Regions from separate parts of the Staphylococcus kloosii genome, predicted to be linked through region 1. Evidence: riboswitches for the same ligand, from Rfam matches in the RefSeq annotation. Region 1 holds a riboswitch; each other region holds the start of a gene.
What was found. Region 1 has a riboswitch for thiamine pyrophosphate ahead of tenA (thiaminase II). Riboswitches for the same ligand answer to the same signal wherever they lie in the genome.
Positions count from the first base shown of each region.

Region 2: it holds a riboswitch for thiamine pyrophosphate, as region 1 does, so the genes downstream of both, thiC (phosphomethylpyrimidine synthase ThiC) here and tenA (thiaminase II) in region 1, are expected to answer to the same signal.
Region 3: it holds a riboswitch for thiamine pyrophosphate, as region 1 does, so the genes downstream of both, C7J89_RS10340 (ECF transporter S component) here and tenA (thiaminase II) in region 1, are expected to answer to the same signal.

Region 1 is NZ_CP027846.1:1,125,685-1,132,831, forward strand. Features, by position in the region: gene C7J89_RS05490 (single-stranded DNA-binding protein) at 1-229, shown strand, start outside; gene C7J89_RS05495 (transglycosylase family protein) at 670-1,410, shown strand; TPP riboswitch at 1,896-1,993, shown strand; gene tenA (thiaminase II) at 2,070-2,759, shown strand; gene thiD (bifunctional hydroxymethylpyrimidine kinase/phosphomethylpyrimidine kinase) at 2,752-3,576, shown strand; gene thiM (hydroxyethylthiazole kinase) at 3,569-4,357, shown strand; gene thiE (thiamine phosphate synthase) at 4,361-4,999, shown strand; gene yidC (membrane protein insertase YidC) at 5,087-5,956, shown strand; gene C7J89_RS05525 (HD domain-containing protein) at 6,020-6,661, opposite strand; gene cls (cardiolipin synthase) at 6,682-7,147, opposite strand, start outside.
Region 2 is NZ_CP027846.1:2,132,404-2,139,550, forward strand. Features, by position in the region: gene C7J89_RS10530 (nuclear transport factor 2 family protein) at 1-253, opposite strand, end outside; gene thiC (phosphomethylpyrimidine synthase ThiC) at 375-2,111, opposite strand; TPP riboswitch at 2,207-2,310, opposite strand; gene C7J89_RS10540 (DUF4396 domain-containing protein) at 2,844-3,488, shown strand; gene C7J89_RS10545 (hypothetical protein) at 3,863-4,396, opposite strand; gene C7J89_RS10550 (SH3 domain-containing protein) at 5,879-7,147, opposite strand, start outside.
Region 3 is NZ_CP027846.1:2,085,601-2,092,747, forward strand. Features, by position in the region: gene ptsP (phosphoenolpyruvate--protein phosphotransferase) at 1-404, opposite strand, end outside; gene C7J89_RS10320 (phosphocarrier protein HPr) at 407-673, opposite strand; gene C7J89_RS10325 (hypothetical protein) at 850-1,392, opposite strand; gene C7J89_RS10330 (class I SAM-dependent rRNA methyltransferase) at 1,451-2,620, opposite strand; gene auxA (lipoteichoic acid stability factor AuxA) at 2,827-4,116, opposite strand; gene graF (glycopeptide resistance-associated protein GraF) at 4,389-4,523, shown strand; TPP riboswitch at 4,605-4,705, shown strand; gene C7J89_RS10340 (ECF transporter S component) at 4,795-5,370, shown strand; gene C7J89_RS10345 (ABC transporter ATP-binding protein) at 5,383-6,789, shown strand; gene C7J89_RS10350 (energy-coupling factor transporter transmembrane component T family protein) at 6,782-7,147, shown strand, end outside.

The DNA.
Region 1 (7,147 bases):
TGGAAATAATGCTAAAAATATCCACCGTTACTTATCTAAAGGCGCACTTGTAGGTGTAACAGGCCACATGCGTTCTTCTAAATATGAAAAAGAAGGGCAAATGCATTTCGTTACTGAAATCATTATTGATACAATCAAATTTATGTCTCCAAAGGTTAAACAACAGCAAAACCCACTTATTGAACCATGCGATCAAGATGCTACTGATTTAACATTCTCCTTGAATTAATCTATATAACTTAAATGATTTATCCTCAATTTCAATCATATTAATCAACTAACCACCATTTTTATTAACCATCATATTAAACTTATCAATCCTATTATTAATTATACTTGTTGACGGCTATTGCATATATCTAATTATAGATATAGCAATAGCTTTTTGGGGTTTAAATATTGAAAATTTACTCTAATAGTTAAACAGAAAAATCAGATTTATTACATATGTATTACATGAAAAATGTCACATAATAAATTTTCAAAACTGGCATAAACGAAAAAATAATTTTAAAAGCTTTAAATTAACCATTATTTAATGTAATTGTGTTGTAAAAAAATGCCGAATTTTTTTATTTCACTGTAACCTACAGCCTTTTTATAGATGTTACATTGGTAATTGCAAATTGATGATAAAACTAATTACCTTATAGGAGGATTTTTTAAATTATGAAAAAAACATTACTAACTTCAACTATAGTAGTAGGATTAGGCGTAACAGGATTAGCAACAGGACATCATGCAAATGCAGCAGAAACAACTGGAGCTAACCATGCGCACTTAGCACAATTAGCACAAAATAACCCTTCTGAATTAAATGCAAAACCAGTTCAAGAAGGTTCATATAATATTAACTTTGATCAAGACAACACTAACTATCAATTCTCTTCAAATGGCCAAAACTGGTCTTGGAGTTATAACGGATATGGTAATCAAGCAGCTAATACTCAACAAGAACAACCACAACAAAATGAACAACCACAACAAAATGAGCAAGCACAACAACAATCACAACAACCAGAACAACAAGAACAAACTCAACAAAGTACTCAAACTCAAGAGCAACCAAAACAACAACAAGCACCACAAACTGAATCAACTCAACAACCACAACAAGAATCTACTTCAAGTTCAAATGATTCAAGTTCAAGTGACGACAGTGGTTCTTCAGTAAACGTTAACAGTCACTTAAAACAAATTGCTCAACGTGAATCAGGTGGCGACATCCATGCTACAAATGCATCAACTGGTGCATCAGGTAAATATCAATTCTTACAAACTACATGGGATTCAGTAGCACCTGAACAATATAAAGGTAAACCAGCTTCATCAGCACCAGAATCAGTACAAGATAAAGCAGCAGTTAAATTATACAATACTGAAGGTGCTTCACAATGGGTAACTGCATAATTTAGTTATAAATTATGTAATATAATATCAATTTAAATAGAGTTTGGGATATGCTATTATCCTAGACTCTATTTTTTTATATTGGCAAAAAATGACTGAATTGAAAATTCACCAGTATTAAACTTTTGCATCTCTAGTCATTTTTCCCAATCCTTTATGATTTTGCCGTGCATGTTTGCCTTGATTTAGGATAGTATGGTTCGAGCCAGTAATCTTTCACTCATACACTTCCCCAAGGCATCAGTACGATACAAAATCGTTACAAAGTTAATCTTATCTTATTTTATTTTGGTTGATATTGATATTGTGACTATATGACTAAATTGAAATTGCGCTTGTATCAAGCTGCTTTCAACTTTAGTTTTTTTGTCGGGGCGAAACGACAAAGTCTTCTTATACAAGTAGGATTATTGTTCTGCTCATGTTATCTTACTCTTTTGCAAATTGCACGGGGATTTGTTATCTTTAATAAGAAAACATTATAGTAAAACTACTAGGGGAGCCTCTGGCTGAGATGATGTAATTCAGACCCTTACGACCTGATTTGGTTAGTACCAACGTAGGAAAGTAGTCTACTTGCGCTTAATTTATTAATTATGCCTAGTTAGTACTACATTCTTACAAGGAATGTAGTTTTTTTATTAGGAGGAATTTTAACAATGACATTTTCACAAGATTTAAGAACAGCAGCACAACCTATATTAGAAAAAATATATAATGACAACTTCGTTCAACATATGCTTGCAGGTGATTTATCAGCAGAAGCAGCAAGATTTTATTTAAGAGCTGATGCATCTTATTTAAAAGAGTTTGCCAATATCTATGCATTACTAATTCCAAAAGTTTCTACAATGGAAGACGTTAAGTTTTTGGTAGAACAAATTCAATTTATTGTAGATGGTGAAGTTGAAGCGCATGAAATAATAGCAAATTATATAGGTGAAGATTACAATGACATTGTACAAGAAAAAGTGTGGCCACCAAGTGGAGACCATTATATAAAACATATGTATTATAATGCTTTTAGCAAAGAAAATGCTGCGCATACGATAGCAGCGATGGCACCTTGTCCTTATGTTTATCAATATATCGCGCGTAAAGCAGTAAAAGATGATGCTTTAAATAAAGACTGTATTTTAGCTAAATGGTTCGAATTTTATAGTACAGAAATGGAAGAACTGGTAAATGTTTTCGATAAATTATTAGATAAACTAACAGCAAATATTTCACAACAAGAATGCGATGCTATTAAAGAGAGCTATTTACAAAGTACAGTGCATGAACAAAACTTTTTCAACATGGCATATGTACAAGAATCATGGGATTTTGGAGGAAATAACAATGAATAAACCTAAAATAGCACTAACAATTGCAGGAACTGACCCATCTGGCGGAGCAGGTGTTATGGCAGATTTAAAATCTTTTCATGCCTGTGGTGTATATGGTATGGCTGCTATAACAAGTATCGTGGCGCAAAATACAAAAGGTGTGCAACACATTCATAATTTAGATCCACAATGGTTGGCAGAACAATTAGATAGTGTATATGATGATGAATTACCACATGCTTTAAAGACAGGTATGATTGCATCTAAAGAAATGATGGAACTTATTCAATCATATATAGCTCAACATCCAGAAATTCCATACGTTATTGACCCAGTTATGCTCGCAAAAAGTGGTGATTCACTTATGGATGACGAAGGCAAAAATAATTTGAAGTCTATTTTATTACCACTTGCTACTGTAGCTACGCCTAATATTCCTGAGGCTGAAGAAATTACTGGATTAACAATTAAAAATGAAGCCGATATATATAAAGCTGGACAAATATTTATAAACGAAATTGGTAGTAAAGGCGTTGTTATAAAAGGTGGTCATGCGAATGATGACACACAAAATTCAACAGATTATTTATTTATAAAAGATGAAGTATACAAATTTACTGAAGCACGATATGATACGCCACATACTCATGGCACAGGTTGTACATTTTCTGCCGTTATTACTGCTGAATTAGCAAAAGGTAAATCAATATATGAAGCGGTACAAAAAGCTAAGAAATTTATAGCACTAGCAATTCAGTATACGCCTGAAATAGGACAAGGTCGTGGCCCAGTGAACCATTTTGCCTATATGAAAAAGGAGGGATTAGATGATGAATAATTTAGCAACGATTCGTCAACAAAATCCTTTAGTCGTGTGTTACACGAATGATGTAGTGAAAAATTTTACTGCTAACGGATTATTGAGTTTAGGCGCTAGTCCAGCTATGAGTGAAGCACCTGAAGAAGCAGAAGATTTTTTTAAAGTCGCATCATCACTATTAATTAATATTGGGACGCTTAACAAATCTCAAAGTCAAGATATGTTGAAAATCGCACGAATTGCTAATAAATCAGCTGTACCAATCGTTTTTGATCCAGTAGCAGTAGGCGCTTCACAGTTTAGAAAAACATTTTGTCATCAATTTTTAGCAGAAGTAGATGTAACTGTTATTAAAGGTAATGCTTCTGAGATTTTAGCTTTAATTGATGATGATGCTACAATGAAAGGTACAGATAGTGCAGAAAATTTAGATGTTATAGATATTGCTCAACGTGCACAGAAAAAATTTAATACAACAATCGTAATTACAGGTAAAGAAGATATTATTGCGCAAGAAGACAAAATAATAAAATTATCTAATGGCTCACAGATGTTAACTAAAATAACAGGTGCAGGCTGTTTATTAGGTGGCGTTATAGCTAGCTTTTTAAATCGTAGTTTAGCGCCATCTATTGAAAGCGTAATTGAAGCTGTCTCAATTTTTAATATAGCTGCAGAACAAGCAGAGAGTAAAACTTCACCACAAGGACCTGGATCATTTTTAACACGCTTTGTAGATAAGTTATATACGATTGAACACTCTGAATATATGCAGTTAAGACAATTAGAAGAGGTGTAAATAATGTTCCAACCAGATGATTTAAGACTATATTTCATTTGTGGTACTCAAGATATAAGCGATGAACGTAATATCGTGGACGTAGTAAAAGAGGCTTTAGCTGCAGGTATCACAATGTTCCAATTTAGAGAAAAAGGCAAAGGGACATTAATTGGTGAGGACAAAGAATTACTTGCTATAAAACTAAAAGAGTTATGTCATTCTTATAATGTTCCATTTATAGTAAATGATGACGTTTCACTAGCAATCGCAATTGATGCTGATGGTATTCATGTTGGACAAGATGATGAAGACGTGGAACATTTTGCACAGCAATTTCAACATAAAATAATAGGTTTAAGTGTAGGTAATATTGAAGAGTATCAGCATTCTAACCTAGCACATGTTGACTATATTGGAGTAGGACCAATGTTTCCGACTTCTTCAAAAGATGACGCAAATGCACCCGTAGGTCCTGAAATGATTACACAACTTCGAGAAAAACTTCAAGATTTCCCAATGGTAGGCATTGGGGGTATTTCGTTAGCTAACTATAAAGAAGTAATGGACGCTAAAGCCAATGGTGTATCAGTGATTTCAGCTATCGCACAAAGTGATGATATTAAATCAACAGTCCACCATTTTTTACAATATGTTGATTAATAGTGAAAATATTATGTTTTTGATTTTCACTTGCACACTAATATGATAAAATGATTTTTGTGTGAATATATCATTAGAGGTGGAAAAATGAAGAAAAAAGCGCTATTACCTTTACTTTTGGGAGTAATGGTCTTTCTAGCAGGATGTGACTACTCTAAACCGAGCAACAGAAATGGTTTCTTCTTTAATACATTTGTTGAACCAATGGACAAATTAATACATTGGTTAGGGACTAGTTTTAATAATGACTATGGTTTAGCAATTGTCGTTATTGTAATTGCAATTCGTTTAGTTTTATTACCATTCATGTTATCAAATTATAGAAATAGTCATATGATGCGAGAAAAAATGAAGGTAGCTAAACCTGACATTGATGCTGTGCAAGAGAAAGTGAAACGTTCTCGTACACAAGAAGAAAAAATGGCTGCCAATCAAGAAATGATGGAAGTTTATAAAAAATACGATATGAACCCAATGAAGAGCATGTTAGGTTGTTTACCAGTATTAATTCAAATGCCAGTCATTATGGGATTATATTTCGTCTTGAAATTCCCATCTAACGGTGGATTTACTGATCACCCTAATTTCTTATGGTTTGATTTATCAAAACCAGACATTTGGATCACAATTATAGCTGGTGTGTTATACTTCTTACAAGCTTATGTATCAAGCTTAAGTATGCCAAATGAACAACGTCAAATGGGTTACATGATGATGGTTATTTCTCCAATCATGATTGTATGGATTTCATTAAGCTCTGCTTCAGCACTTGGCTTATATTGGTCAGTCAGTGCCGCATTCTTGATTATACAAACGCATTTTGCGAACATCTACTACTCAAGAGTTGCCAAAAGAGAAGTTGCTCCAATGTTAGAAGCAATGAACAAAGATAAAAATGGCGACGGTAACAAAGCAAAAAATACACAAGTTGTATCAAAAAAAGCTAAGAAAAAATAATTAAAGTAAAAGCGTCTTTCAAAAATATTGAAAGACGCTTTTTTATATACTCTATATTTGAAGTTACCATTCTTCGAAAAATTGATGCACGAATTGTTGCATAAATTCATGTCTTTTTTCAGCTATAACATAAGCCGTTTTAGTATGCATTAATCCTTTTAAATTAAATAGTTTTTCATAAAAATGTTTAATAGCAGAAGGTGATAAATGAGCTAAGTTATAATTGCCATTAATTAAGGATTCATAGTCTATGTCACCACTCCACATAGGTTCATCATAAGCACCTGCAAACTGAAAAGTGCGGGCAATACCAATAGCACCTAATGCATCTAAACGATCGGCATCACGAACGATTTGTCCTTCTTTTGATAACTTTGTTTGATGAACTTTAGCATGACTATAACTCATATTATTAATGATGTGAAGAATCGCTTCACTATCTTTATCGTTAAGTTGAATTGATGATAAAAACGTACGAAGTTTATGCGTAGCTTCTTCGTTATTTGTTAATTTTGAATCAACCGTATCATGTAGAAGACTTGCCATATTTATAATAAAGGTATTAACAGGTTGCTCTCGCTCTGCTAAATACAATGCTAAACGTTCAACTCTATTAATATGCGCAATATCATGTCCCGAAAAATCATTATTATGAAAAGTAGTCATAAAAGTGCGGGCACTATCAAGCTGTTCTTCTTGGTTCATCTGCTTTCACCTCTATAATTTTATAAAATTGGAGATAATAATCTGGCAATACCTTCTTTAAACTTAACCCATATACTACGTTGTTCGTATAGTTCTTTTGTAAGTCTATATGATACTAAAAGGTCTTTTTCGAATTCTCCGCGTAATTGTTTTGCGACTGCAGTGTCGTAAATAAAAGCATTAATTTCAAAATTCAATGTAAAACTGCGATGATCCATATTAGTCGTACCTACACTAGCAACTTCATCATCAATGATGACACATTTAGAATGTAAAAAGCCGTCTCTATATTGGAAAATATTAACACCGGCATCTAATAAACTTGCAACGTTATTATAAGTTGCCCAGTAAACAAAAGGGTGGTCCGGTTTGTCAGGAATCATAATATTTACATTTACACCACCTAGTGCGGCAATTTTCACTGCATCTAAAAAGGCTTGATCTGGAATAAAATATGGTGATTGTATAAAAATACTCTTTTTAGCA
Region 2 (7,147 bases), 1.0 Mb from region 1:
TGCCACAAATAGCCCATTTAGTAGCGTATGTGCCATCTTCGTTTTGTTCCCAACCATTATACATATGTTTTAACTCTTTATTGGAAGCAAAAACTTGTTTAACAAAGTTTTCCCATGCATTTTTACCATTAAAAGTACGTCCATTTAAGACAAAAGTAATATCATCACTAAAAAGCGCATTTAATTTATTAAAACTTTCTTCACTTTCTTTAGCTTCATCAAACAATTTAAAATAATTATCTAATACATCCATCTGTACACCTTCTTTTATTAATTACTGTTTACTATTATATGGATTTAATTATATTTTACAAAACTACTGTTTCATAATTAAAAAAGACACCTCATTAACGGTGTCTTTTCACATACATATTTTAATGATATATTTTACTGCCTTCAGAAATAAATTCTGCAGATTTTTGTTTCATGCCTTCAGCTTTCAATTCCGGACTTTTACGTAAATCATGTGAGATACGCATTGAACAGAATTTCGGACCACACATACTACAAAAATGAGCTATTTTAGCCGCTTCTGCCGGTAATGTTTCATCATGGAATGCTCTAGCTTTATCAGGATCTAATGATAAATTAAATTGGTCATACCAGCGAAATTCAAAACGCGCCCTACTAATTTCATCATCTCGTTTTTGAGCATTTTTCATTCCTTTTGCTAAATCAGCGGTATGTGCTGCAATTTTATAAGTGACTACCCCTTCTCTAACATCGTCTTTATTAGGTAAGCCCAAATGCTCTTTTGGCGTTACGTAACATAACATAGCTGTTCCATAGCTTGCGATTTGTGCCGCCCCTATTGCTGAAGTTATATGGTCATATGCAGGTGCAATATCTGTCGTTAACGGCCCTAAAGTATAAAAAGGAGCTTCTTGACAATAATAATCTTCTAACTCTTGGTTCTCTCTAATTTTATGCATAGGCACATGTCCAGGACCTTCGACCATAACTTGTACATCATACTCCCAAGCAATCGCCGTCAGTTCTCCTAAAGTTTTCAGTTCCAAAATCTGACTTTCATCATTTGCATCATATATTGAACCAGGACGTAATCCATCACCAAGGGAGATTGCAATATCATATTCTTTTAAGATTTCACATATATCTGTGAAATGCGTATATAAAAAGCTTTCTTCATGGTGAGCTAAACACCATTGAGCCATTATAGACCCGCCTCTTGATACTATACCTGTTAAACGTTCAACTGTTGTTGGAACATATCTTAATAACACGCCTGCATGTATCGTAAAGTAATCAACGCCTTGTTCAGCTTGTTCAATCAATGTATCTCTATAAATTTCCCAAGTAAGATCTTCGGCTTTACCATCTACCTTTTCTAACGCTTGATATATTGGAACTGTACCAACTGGAACAGGTGAATTACGTAATAAATATTCACGTGTTGCATGAATATTTTTACCCGTCGATAAATCCATTATCGTATCTGCACCCCAATGGATAGCCCACACTAACTTTTCTACTTCAGCCTCGATAGATGAACTAACTGCAGAATTACCAATATTAGCGTTGATTTTCACTTGGAAATTTTTACCAATGATCATCGGTTCTGATTCTGGATGATTCACATTATTAGGAATAATTGCACGACCTCTCGCTATTTCTGAGCGTACATATTCAGCTGATACGTCTTCTCTAGCGGCGACAAACTTCATTTCTTTCGTAATAATACCTTGTTTAGCGTAATGCATTTGTGTCACATTTTTACCTCGTTGTGCTTTTCGAGGTTTATATTCGAAAGGTGTTTCGACAAATTTCTTATGATTTTCTTTTTTAAAGCCGTTATCTAGGGCAACAACTTTGCGCCCTTCATAAGAATAGGTATCTTCGCGTTCTGCAATCCATTTATCACGTAACTTAGGTATGCCCTTTTCTACGTTAACTTCATATTTTTCGTCGTGATAAGGTCCAGCTGTATCATAAACAATCATTGGCTTATTAGGTGTAGTTCCACTTTCCGTAACGGTAGGCTCTAATTTAATAGACCTAAATGGAACTTGAATGTCCGGTTCATCACCACTAATCCAGACACGTGTACTTGCTGGAAATTGCTTTTTCAATTCAATCTTGTTTTGTTGCATAAAAAAACTCCTTAGCATAATTTATTTTGCTAGGAGACCTGATTAGAAATCGTATGTATAACGAAGTCAACGAACAGTAATAAACACATATTTAATACTGAGTCGTTCTGCTTCCCTACGCTGGTATTAACCAGATCAGGTTCAAAGGGTTGAGACCTTCATCTCTTTCAGCTTTGTTAAAGCACCCCTAGCAATGGATATTAAGTTCTGTTTTTAAACTAACATTAATTCAGTTTTATTACAAACTTATTTATGAAAAAAAAATTTTGAATCTGTAAAGATTAATTTTTTTAGAATGAATTTACGTTCCAACCGTTATCTTACAACGTGTTAAAGAATAAGTTAACACGCCTAAATATTTTTTACTAACAATAGCAAGTTTCAATAAATCGAGAAATGTCTTATCGTTTATTAATATTAACTGGCATTAAAATTGCCAAAAGAAAAAACCGTTAAATCGACGTAAAATTAACGTCAACTTAACGGTTTTTAAATTACGGAAACGGAGTCCTTTGGGATACTTTAGTATATAGTAGAAAAAGGCGTAACTAAAGCATTTTGACTAATTTACTTTCGGAATAAACAGAACTAAATATAACTAAATTGACACATATTTGACACGTAAAACTCCCATCTATTCATTTAGGTGGGTGTTTGCATATCGATTTAAATTTTATGCTATTATCAGTCTAGGAGAAATTTTTCTAAAACTATAGTGAAAGGAAATTTACAATGTTAATAATATCATTAATTTTTATTATATTATCTATTCTACAATTTATCTCAATATTGATAGATATATTTAAAAGACCTCAAAAAATGTTTATCATGAATATTGTTTGGCCTCTTACAGGACTCTATTTCCCCATTCTAGGTATTATTGGTTATTACACTTTAGGCAGAACAAAAATAGATAGACAAACAAATCACAATAAACCATTTTGGCAAAGCGTAATTATTTCTACTACTCATTGTAGCGCAGGATGTTCTTTAGGCAACCTAATTGGGGCTCCGGTTATTTTCTTATTTGGAATAACTTTCTTTAGCAATGAATTAGCTACTACACTAATAATAGAATTTATTTTAGCTTATATATTTGGTTTATTATTTCAATATTTCCATATGGAAATCAAACATGATCATCCATTAGCAGATTTGAAGGATGCTGTAAAAGCAGACACCTTCTCACTTATAGCATTTGAAATTGGTATGTTTGGCTTTATGATAATAATGCGTTTTGCAATTAATAATGCACTTCTACAACCAAATAAATTAGAATATTGGTTTTTAATGCAAATAGCTATGCTTATAGGTTTTATAACAAGTTATCCTGTGAATTGGTACCTTGTCAAAAAAGGAATAAAACATGCCATGTAGTTATTTCTAAAAGATATAAATTTATATAAAAAATTAGCCCACCCGAAGGTGAGCTTGTAAAGAGTTTTTTATGAGTTGGCAAGCGTTGTATGACGCTTAATTTATTATACCACATATATTTTAATATAAACAAAAACCCCACCAAAAGGTGAGGCTGTAATCAATAAGTGGGAGCCCACTACAACTCCTTAATATATTGTAACATAAAAGCGAACATAAAAAAGACCCCCTAATAAAAGGGGGTCTTTGAGACTATAACGGGAGTTAACGTCACACACCTAAGGGTGCGCAACATTTTCCCATCGTCTTTACACACCCTAAGGTGTGCAAAACTAACAATAAATGATTTTTATCTACTTGTAAATAAATATTTGCTAATTTACTTGAATAAACTGTAGCTCATAAATCTCTTTGCTCTCATAAGAATTAAAATTATCAATATGGCCTTTAAGCAATATCTCGTGCTGTTTTCTACTCACATTATGAAAATATGTTAGCTTTATATTCATATCTGACTCATAACCGTTGTTCTCGATAGTTTTATCAAGTTCATCAAAAACCTTTTTATTAATAGGTAACATATACCCCTCTTTACTAGGCAATATGCTAACATATTTAGTCTGTATAACTTCATTTTCTCCTAACAAAACTTCAATAGTGATTTTTTTTGCTGCTCCACCACCAAGATTATATAACTTTAAATGATCTTCATGTTCATTAGAATTCATAATTGTATTTTTTAAATTTAGGTTTTTATTTCCATCTTTTTCTAAAAGAATTTGATTAAATCCTAATGCAGGTAGAAAACTAATTTTCATTTGATAAAGTTGAACTGATACTGATACAAAATAGAATATTGCCATTATAAATGTTCCCATGGAACCAATTGCTGAAATAATATTTATCATATTAAATCTCCTTTATATTTATTTGGAGACAGTAGTAAGGAAGTATTATACTACCCTATAAGATTAAAATTAATCATAAAAAACAACCACCCAGTGACATGCTTAGGTAGCTAGGATGCTAGTGTAATATCACACTATTTTATGTTAAGAGAATTTGTGCATGTATTTTAATTTTATCACACATAAAATAAATAAAAAACAGGACAAGCACCTAAGTGCCTGCCCTTTACACCAAACTTTCATCCAGTGACATGCTTGGATGACGGAGATTTGATTCATTATAAAAGCAATAGTTGGATAACTAGTGCATGTTTAAATATTATACCCTAGAGGTTGTATTTAAAACAAAAAACAGACAGGTCGGAAATCCTGTCTGCAAATCGTATAACACGTTTGAAAATGAAAGGCGAGCTCTAAACCTCTATTTTCAATTTATCATAGTTTATCAATTAATACAAAAAGAAACAGGCTATGGGGAGCCTGTTAAGGGAAATTCATGTTAATCAAAAAGAGAATAATTAAGAGACCTATCGCCTCTTCAAAGAATATATCACAATATATTGGGCAAAACAAATAAAAAGAGTAGGCACGGGACAACGTACCTACTTTTACCTTGAAAATGAATAGCGATTGTATGGCTAATATTATTTTATCATAAAAAAGACACCCCATAAAGAGGTGTAAACAAATGTATTTAAAAATGAGATAAAAATTCTGGAGAAAAAATTATCTAAATTAATTATATCATGACCAAATAATATTAGCTAATTGTATTCAACACATATTACTTCTTAAAAAAGAGCAGCCCTAGGAGACTACTCTAATTATGCACTACCGTAAATTTTTCTACCTATTATCAGGCAAAAGTAGTTTTATAATTTTAATACATTTAGCTAATTGTGTTCCATAATTTTTCATCTAAATGATTAGATGGCGCTGCACCATTTAATGTTCTTATTGGAAGAAAGTTTTTACACAATAATCATATAGTGGAAATAAATTTATAAATTAAAAAAAAGAGCAAGCTACGAGGCTTGCTCCACAAGAAAGTAATTCAAATTAGAGAATGTAAAGAGTTTAAAATAACTCTAAATAAACAATAACATTTTAATTTTAAAATACAAATATTTATTCCACAATTAGGAATTAAAAAATAAGGCATATAAATCATATCATATAAATAAATTTATTCAAAAAAAGACACCTCTTTATGAGGTGTCCTCCGAATTATGAAACACTGAAAATGTAATACTAGTACTTGCACCTAATTTGTAATTTAACATATATTATCTAATAATACAAAAGACACCCCATAAAGAGGTGCCAACAAAAATATAATAGCGAGATAATATCCTGGAGAAAATTATCTATATAATAAGTAAGACACCTCTTAAAGAGGTGCCCCTTATAGGAGAAGATAAAACAAGCAATGTTATACTATATTTCATTTCCCTAATTGCAATATAACATACACATATAATTTTAGCTAATAGTTCCCCATAATGGTCCTAATACATAATTACTACTACCTGGTGTACCTTGTGCCGTTCTAATTGGTACATAGCGTCTACCATTGTAAGAGTCGTAACCTAAGAATACATATCCATCTTGAACCATGACCTCATCATAAGTTATAGTTACACCTGGATTTAACCAACCAGTGAACGGACAAGTAGTAAATGGTCCAGTACTTCTCACCGCTATTCTTGTGCTACCAACAGTAAATGAAGCACGCTCTGTTTTGTAATAGGTATTATAGGCATTAACCTTCCACCCGTCATTATTACTTTTAGTAGCTGGTGTAGAAGCTGAACCTGGCTTATTAGCTACTGTTTTTATAGATGGTGTTTTACCTTCCATATATGCACGGATTTCTTTAATCCAAATATCCTTAAGTTTCTTAATAATGGCGTCTGAGGGTCTGCCTTGCGTTACAGGATTAAATCCAGTTCTCATTGTTAAACTTCTATGAGGACAGCTCGTAGCTGAAAACTCTAAATGCAACCTTACCGTATTACGATTAGCTGGTAACTTCCATTTTTTAAGAAGTCTAGCTACCTCTTGTAATACGACCTGCTCATTAGCCATAAAATTTTTATCTGATGCACTCATAGATTGGCATACCTCAATACCAAAGTAATCATAATTACCTGTACCTTTTTTTACACCATCTCCGGTATGATAGGCAATGCGTTCTGGTTCGATTGCATACCAAATGTGACTTGAATCAGCATAAGCGTGGGCTATGCCGTTATTTAGTCTGTTTTGATTTGCACCTTTAAGACTGTTTTCATATTGTTGAGCTGTAGAACGCCCTGCATCGTTATGAATTACAACGCCTTTAGGATTGTATCCTCTCTTAGCAAAGTTGCTTTGTAGGTTTATATTGTTATGGCTAACACTAATCTTTTTAGCTGGTTTACTTGTAGCTGCTTTAGGTGCTGTTTTCTTAGTCGTAATTGTTTCTTTAGCGTATGGTACTTCGATAAAATGCGTTAATCCATAGTAATTATCCCATCGTGTTAAAGGTTTCTTATTTGCCCAGCCATTCCAATTTTGTTCAATAATATGGAATTTATTTGTGTCGCCTGGGCTATATACAATACCTATATGACCATACTGTGAATAAGTGCCAGACGTAAATACTGCTATCCAACCAGTTTTAGCTACCGTTGATGGTAAGTTTTTATGAATCTTAAATCCTGTACCATAACTTTGATTAATTTGGTCTTTAGCATTTCCCCACGGTCT
Region 3 (7,147 bases), 960 kb from region 1:
CTCACATCTCTAATATCTGCAGCACGTTCTTTCATATATTCGTTGTCCATGCCTTCAAAGATAGAGATAAATTGGTCTGTAACTTCAGTTAATGCTGTAGGTGCATTAACTTGGTCATTTTTAATTTTGTCTTCGATTGGTTGAATTAACTCTGGATCATCTAAAACTAATAAGTGCGCGTCAAAAATAGCTGCTTTATCAGCACCTAAATTTTGCTCTGCATTATTTCTAATTTTAGTTAATTCAATTTTTGATGTATTGATAGCATTTTGAAATTTCTCTACTTCAGCAGATGCATTAGCAACTTTCTCATTGTCGAATGATAAGTCTGGCTCAACTAGTAAATAAGCCTTAGCTATTGCCACACCATCAGAAGCAGCAATCCCCTTAATATAATTAGTCATAATTATTCAGTAAGTCCTTCTTTAGATAATACTTCTGTAATTGCATCAATTGCTTCTGCTTCATCGCTACCATCTACATAAATTGTGATTTCAGCATCTTTACCTACACCTAAACTCATAACACCCATGATAGATTTTAAGTTTACTTTTTTGCTGTTATATTCTAATTGAATATCAGAATCAAATTTTGAAGCTGTTTGTACAAGCATCGTTGCTGGACGTGCGTGAATACCTGTTTCATCAATAATTACGTAAGATTTTTGTTCCATATGTGTAAATCTCCTTCATATAGTTAGTATCGTTAGTTTATTATAAAACTTAACATAGTTTTATACGTTTACATTACCAAAAAAGTTATATAAATTCAATTCGTTAATCCCTAGACACGATAATAATCGGAGATTATTTTCAAGTATCATGAAAGCGTTACAATTTAAATATTTTTTTATACTATTGAGCGAATTACTTTTTCACATTTTTCTACGTGGTCTTGCCCTATTTTTTTCATAAAATAATAACTAATTGATGCAGAGATAGCTTGGCCTACGATAGGGAACCATTTTGTTTGTTTAGCAGCGGTACGTTTAGCCACATCTCTAATTACTACTTTCAATAAAGCACTTGAAACTTTTCGACCTACAAATTGACTACCTTGAATTGCAGCAGCTGTATAAATACGTTCTTTTACATCATCGCCTAAATTATTAACTTGTTTATGATCAACACCATAAATTTTATTAATATCTTCAATAATGTCTCTCATTAACTTCAAGTCCACACCAAAGTCTAAACCTGGTATTGGCACAATACTCACACTAGAAGATAAAATAGCTTTTTTTCTAATTAGTGCTTCCGCACGTTCTCTACGATTAGCAATTTCATCATTAGTAGTTGGTAAATTATTTTTAGCATCTATTTCTTCGATATTTAATACTTTATTACCAAATTTATTAGTTAATTTATTTGTAACTTTATTTTTAATTCCCATTTTTAATCTACTCCTTCATTTGTGCACTCAATAATTTAAATACCCTGTTTTCAATAAATTATTTAATTTGCAAGAAGATAGCTTTTAAATATTTGGAAGGTTTGTAATGTGGATGCGTTTTGAAATCTTTAGGTAATCCCATAACTTCTATTAATTCATAATCAACATCGACGTTCTCCAATGTATCTTTTATTACTTTTTTAAATGCTTTTAATGAGAATGTGCTATTGTTTGTACATAATAATAAATTACCATCTGGACCTAAAATATCTAATGCTCCTAAAATTAACTTGTCATAATCTTTAGTAACAGAAAATGTTTTCTTTTTATTTCTAGCAAAACTTGGTGGATCGATTACAATCGTATCGTAAAAGTGATCGTGACGACGTGCATAGTTAAAGAAGTCAAACGTATCCATAACATAAATATATTGAGATTTAGGGTCGATGCCATTCAAGCCAAAATTGTCTTCTGTAAGGCTACGCGAACGATTAGCTAAATCAACGCTTGTAGTACTATTTGCTTCATTAGCAGCTACTACTGAAAATGCACCCGTATAACTAAATAAATTTAAAATATCGCGTTCCTTTGAGAATTTGTCTCTTAACTTTTTACGCACTTCTTTTTGGTCTAAAAAGATACCTGTCATTAAACCATCATCTAAATTCACATTATAAAATGTATTGTTTTCTTCAATAACAATTGGAAATTCAGGCGCTTCACCTGTTACAAAACCACCCGTTAATGAATCATCTTTAAAACGCATTTTTTCATATATAGAGGTATACTCAAATACCGCTTCAATTGCTTTTAATACCAAATATCTAAACTTATATATTCCTTTTGAATACCATTGGATTAAAAGATGACCATCATAATTATCAATTGTTAAACCACCAACGCCATCTCCTTCACTGTTAAATAATCTAAATGCAGAAGTGCCATCTAAATTATAAAAATAAGTTCTTTCTTCATGTGCAATTTGGAATAAGCGCTCGAAGAAACTCGCATTTATGTCTTCATCTTTATCATAGCTTAGTACCCAACCTATACCTTTATGTTGTCTACCAACATAACAAGTCGCAATATACTCTTCTTTGTTTGTTACTAAGTAAAACAAATCCCCTTCTTTTAAATGGTCGTGAGCATAAATATCCTCTTCTTCGATTAATGGATATTGGTTGTTATATTTAGTTTCTTTTCCTCTATTTAAAGTGGCTGTTTTCATAATGTGCCGACCTTTCTTTATTTATAATTTATAGCGCTTTTTATTTTAACATGTTGATTACACTGTAGCACATCACAAATATAAATGTTTAGTCTCGTAATACTTATTAAAATGGCTATTTTGTCTCCCGTTTTTACTTTTAAACACAAAAATACAGCTTAATGGCCTCAATTACATAACCATTAAGCTGCATTAGTATAATTATTTTAATGTCTTAGTTTTATTACAAACGCTACAATAACCGCAATTAACATGATGAATAAGATTGGAGTAATGAATATAGATAACAACAATCCGTGAATCATAATATTGACAAATTCTGTTAGTAATTTAAAGAACAGAATACTGATCATAAATAACTGTAAATAATAAAATTTATCGCGTAAGAAATTCGTAAGTGTAGTTAAAATGTAAATAATAATTGCAAACATGAGCAATAGTAACGTTACCCATTCGATAACATATTGTGTTTGAGAAATTTCCCATTCGCCAGACACAAATAAACTATTTCTGTTATTAAATTCAATTAGTGTAAAGAATAATAAAACTGCACCACATAATAATTCAACATATGCAGTTTTCAACCATTTTGGTTTCTTCATCCAATTTGGTACGTCATCTTCTTGAATGTCTATAATTTCTTTCCATTTGTTTATAACTTTATCTTTCTTATCGCGCATTTTTTGTAAATCAACACTTCTACGTGTTTTACGAGTAAATTCAGTTGTTCTATCTTGAAAGTTTTTCCAATGTTCTTTTGTTTGGTTTGTCATAGAATCTTTACTCATACGAGAAAGTTCTGGTTCTTCTTCACCTAATTCTTGTTTAGTAAGCGGAAGTGATCTTCTTAAAAACAAGAAATTCCATATAGACATTTGACCTAATACCCACATGATTAAAAAGAAAGTATTAATACTCAAAATATCTATTGATAAGATTTCATCGCTGTCTATACGACTATATAGAACGATTTGCGTCAATAGATAAACAATGCCATAACTAAAAATTATCCATAGATAGTGATACTTGCGGTGATTAGGATTCAATTCGTCTTTATAAACGATATATCCTATATGAATAGCGAATGGCACTATAAATAGTACTGCAAAGAAGCTATAAATTTGAGTCATTAAAATTATTGTTATTAGGAAATATAAAATACCTACTACTAAGAAGAATATTGAAATATCATAATCATATTTAGTCGTGCGATATAATGTAAAACCTAAGTAAATAACTAAAGCACCAAATAGAATAATTATAATTGCACTAACAATTGGGAAACTACCTATATAATTACTCGTTACCCTAATAATTTCACCGAAAAATGCATTGATAAAGTCCCAAACATTATGAATATGTAAATCTATCTTATCTTTGCCATTAAGTTTATTAATTAATGATAAATTAAGTAATATAATGACACTTATTAAAATAGACACTATACCAATTACATAGCTATATAATATTTCGGCGTGTTTTTTCAAAAACGACATACCATTCACCTCAAAGTTATTATATACGAACTTAAGAATCTTGTCTTTAATTAAACCGATAAATAAGTCTATAGTATGATATAAAATACACACATTAGACTTTCCACAGTTTGCTTTATTTTAAACAAACTTCAATTACTTAAGAATACCTTATTTATACGATTTCTTGCAACAATATTATAATTAATTTGTTTTAAATTTTGTGGAGGAGGTAAACACATCTGTATAACAACTTTATATAGTAAAAACCCTAAATTGAGGAGTGGTTACCTATGAGTAAAGAAGAAATGCACAAAGACTTAGCTGAACAAGCAAAAAACGCTGAAAATGAATTAAAAGACAAAAACGAAAACAGTACTGATAATCACGAAGAAACGATGAAAAATATTCAAGACTTATACGAATAAGGATGTAATGAGATAAATTTTCATTTACAACCTTGACAAACGACATTAAAAGGCATACATTAAGGTTAAATTAAAACTTAATATACGCACTAGGGGTGTTTTGTAACTGAGATGAGGATTACCTCAAACCCTTTGAACCTGATCTAGATGAGACTAGCGTAGGAAAGTGTACAATTATAATTATTAATTTATTAATGTTTTTGTATAATTATGCCTATAATTACGCACAACTTCTAGTGAGGTTGTGCGTTTTTTTATGGAGGAATGTTATATGTCAAAAGGTTTAAAACTATCAGAAATACTCGTTACGATACTTATTGCTATCGTCTTTTCAATTATTTATAATATTTGGAATTTCGTTTATAAAGCATTTCAAGTATCTGGTCTTCATATAGAAGAAATTACTTATGGTGCTTGGTTTATGGCTGCAGTAGTAGCTTATCTTATTATTCCAAAAGCCGGTATTGCTTTATTAGCTGAATTTGCAGCTGGTGCTGGTGAAACTATTATTATGGGTCGTTTCGATATTGCTACAATGATTTACGCATTTGTACAAGGGTTAGCATGTGAAATTATATTTGCTATTTTTAGATATAAATCTCGCAAAGCTATCGTTGCCATTTTAGCTGGTTTATTAACTGCAATTTCAACATTACCATTAGACTTTGCTTATGGTTACCTAGCATCACTTACAAGCTGGAACTTAATACTATATATTGTTTTTCGTTTATTAGGCGGCATATTAGTTGCCGGACTACTCTCTTATTATATAGTTAAGGCGCTCGATCAAACAGGTGTTACTAGATTATTTAGACCCTCATCAAAAGAAGATTACGATAATTTATAAGGAGCGTTGCACGTGTTAGTAGCAAAAAATTTACGCCTAAAATACCCAAACGCCAACAAAAAGATTTTTGATGGGTTAGATATAACGATAAAGGATCAAGAAAAAGTCCTATTATTAGGTCCATCAGGTTCAGGGAAAAGTACACTATTGAATGTACTTAGCGGTATAGTACCTGACTTGATAGAACTGCCCCTAAAATATGATCAACTAGATAGAGATTTAAATAGTGGTGTTATTTTTCAAGACCCTGACACCCAATTTTGTATGCCAAAAGTCTATGAAGAATTAGCTTTTATTTTAGAAAACAGACAAGTTCCTACAGATCAAATGGATGAAGAGATATTAAAAGCATTGCAATCTGTTGGTTTGTCTGTTGATAAAGATCAGTATGTAAATCAATTAAGTGGAGGCATGAAACAAAAATTAGCAATTGCAGAAACGTTATTACAAAATGCCAATACCTTATTTCTAGATGAACCTACTGCTATGTTAGACGTTGAAGCGACCGAAGCACTTTGGTCTAAAATTAAATCATTATGGACTAATCAAACAGTGCTTATTGTCGAACATAAAGTAGCTCATATATGGGAACACATAGATAGAGTAATTTTATTCGATTATGATGGAAATATTATTGCAGATGAACAACCACACACCATATTAACTAACTATGAACATCTACTAACTGAATATGGTGTGTGGCACCCTAAAGCTTGGGATTATGCACCTAAACCTATCACACAGCCTACTTTAGAAAAGTCAGACTATCAACTTCGTATAGAACAATGCACGATAAAAAGAGACAAAAGAGCGTTGATTAAAGTCAATGAATTAACGATAAATCAAGGTGAGTGGATTACAATCACCGGAGCTAATGGTAGTGGAAAAACTTCCCTACTAGAATCTTTAATGCAACTTATTCAATATGAAGGGAAAATGTATTTTAACAATAAACTTATCCGCAAGATAAAAGATGTTGCACACCATGCCTTTTTAGTTTATCAAAATCCAGAATTACAATTTATTACTAATTCTGTTTACAATGAAATATATGTTCAATATTCAAACTATAGCGATACTGAAGCGCAACAAAAAACAGAAGCTATGTTACAAGAACTAAATTTAACCGAAGTCAAACATCAACACCCCTTTGAACTTTCTGTAGGACAAAAAAGACGTTTAAGTGTTGCTACTGCATTAAGTTCAGAAGCTGAAATTATCTTATTAGATGAACCTACTTTTGGTTTAGATAGTCATAATACGTTTAATCTTATCAAATTATTTCAACAGCGTATTAGCAAAGGTCAAACTATAATTATGGTTACGCATGATCCCGAAATTATAAAACGCTATTCTACACGCAGAATACACGTAGAAAATAAACAACTCGTAGAAATGTTAGGTGAAGTACATGTTTGATTTATGGAAAACAAAATACACCTTCTTAGATGACGTTAATATTATTACGAAATTGGCATTATCGGTTTTATTATTTTTCTTAGTAATATTAATTCACCAATTCGATTTAATGATTTATTTAGCTTTATTAATGGTTCTATTTTTATTGTTTTTTAATGGTATTAAATTAAGAGTCACATTAATATTTATTCTCTTTACTATGATATTTAGTATAGTGTCAGCATTATTTATGATCTTTTATGGTAATGGTACGCATATGCTATTTAAACTAGGCTTTATACAAATTTCAATAGAAAGTTTAATAAGAGGTTTACATCTTTCATTAAGAACAATGACCGTGTCATTCTTTGGTTTATTG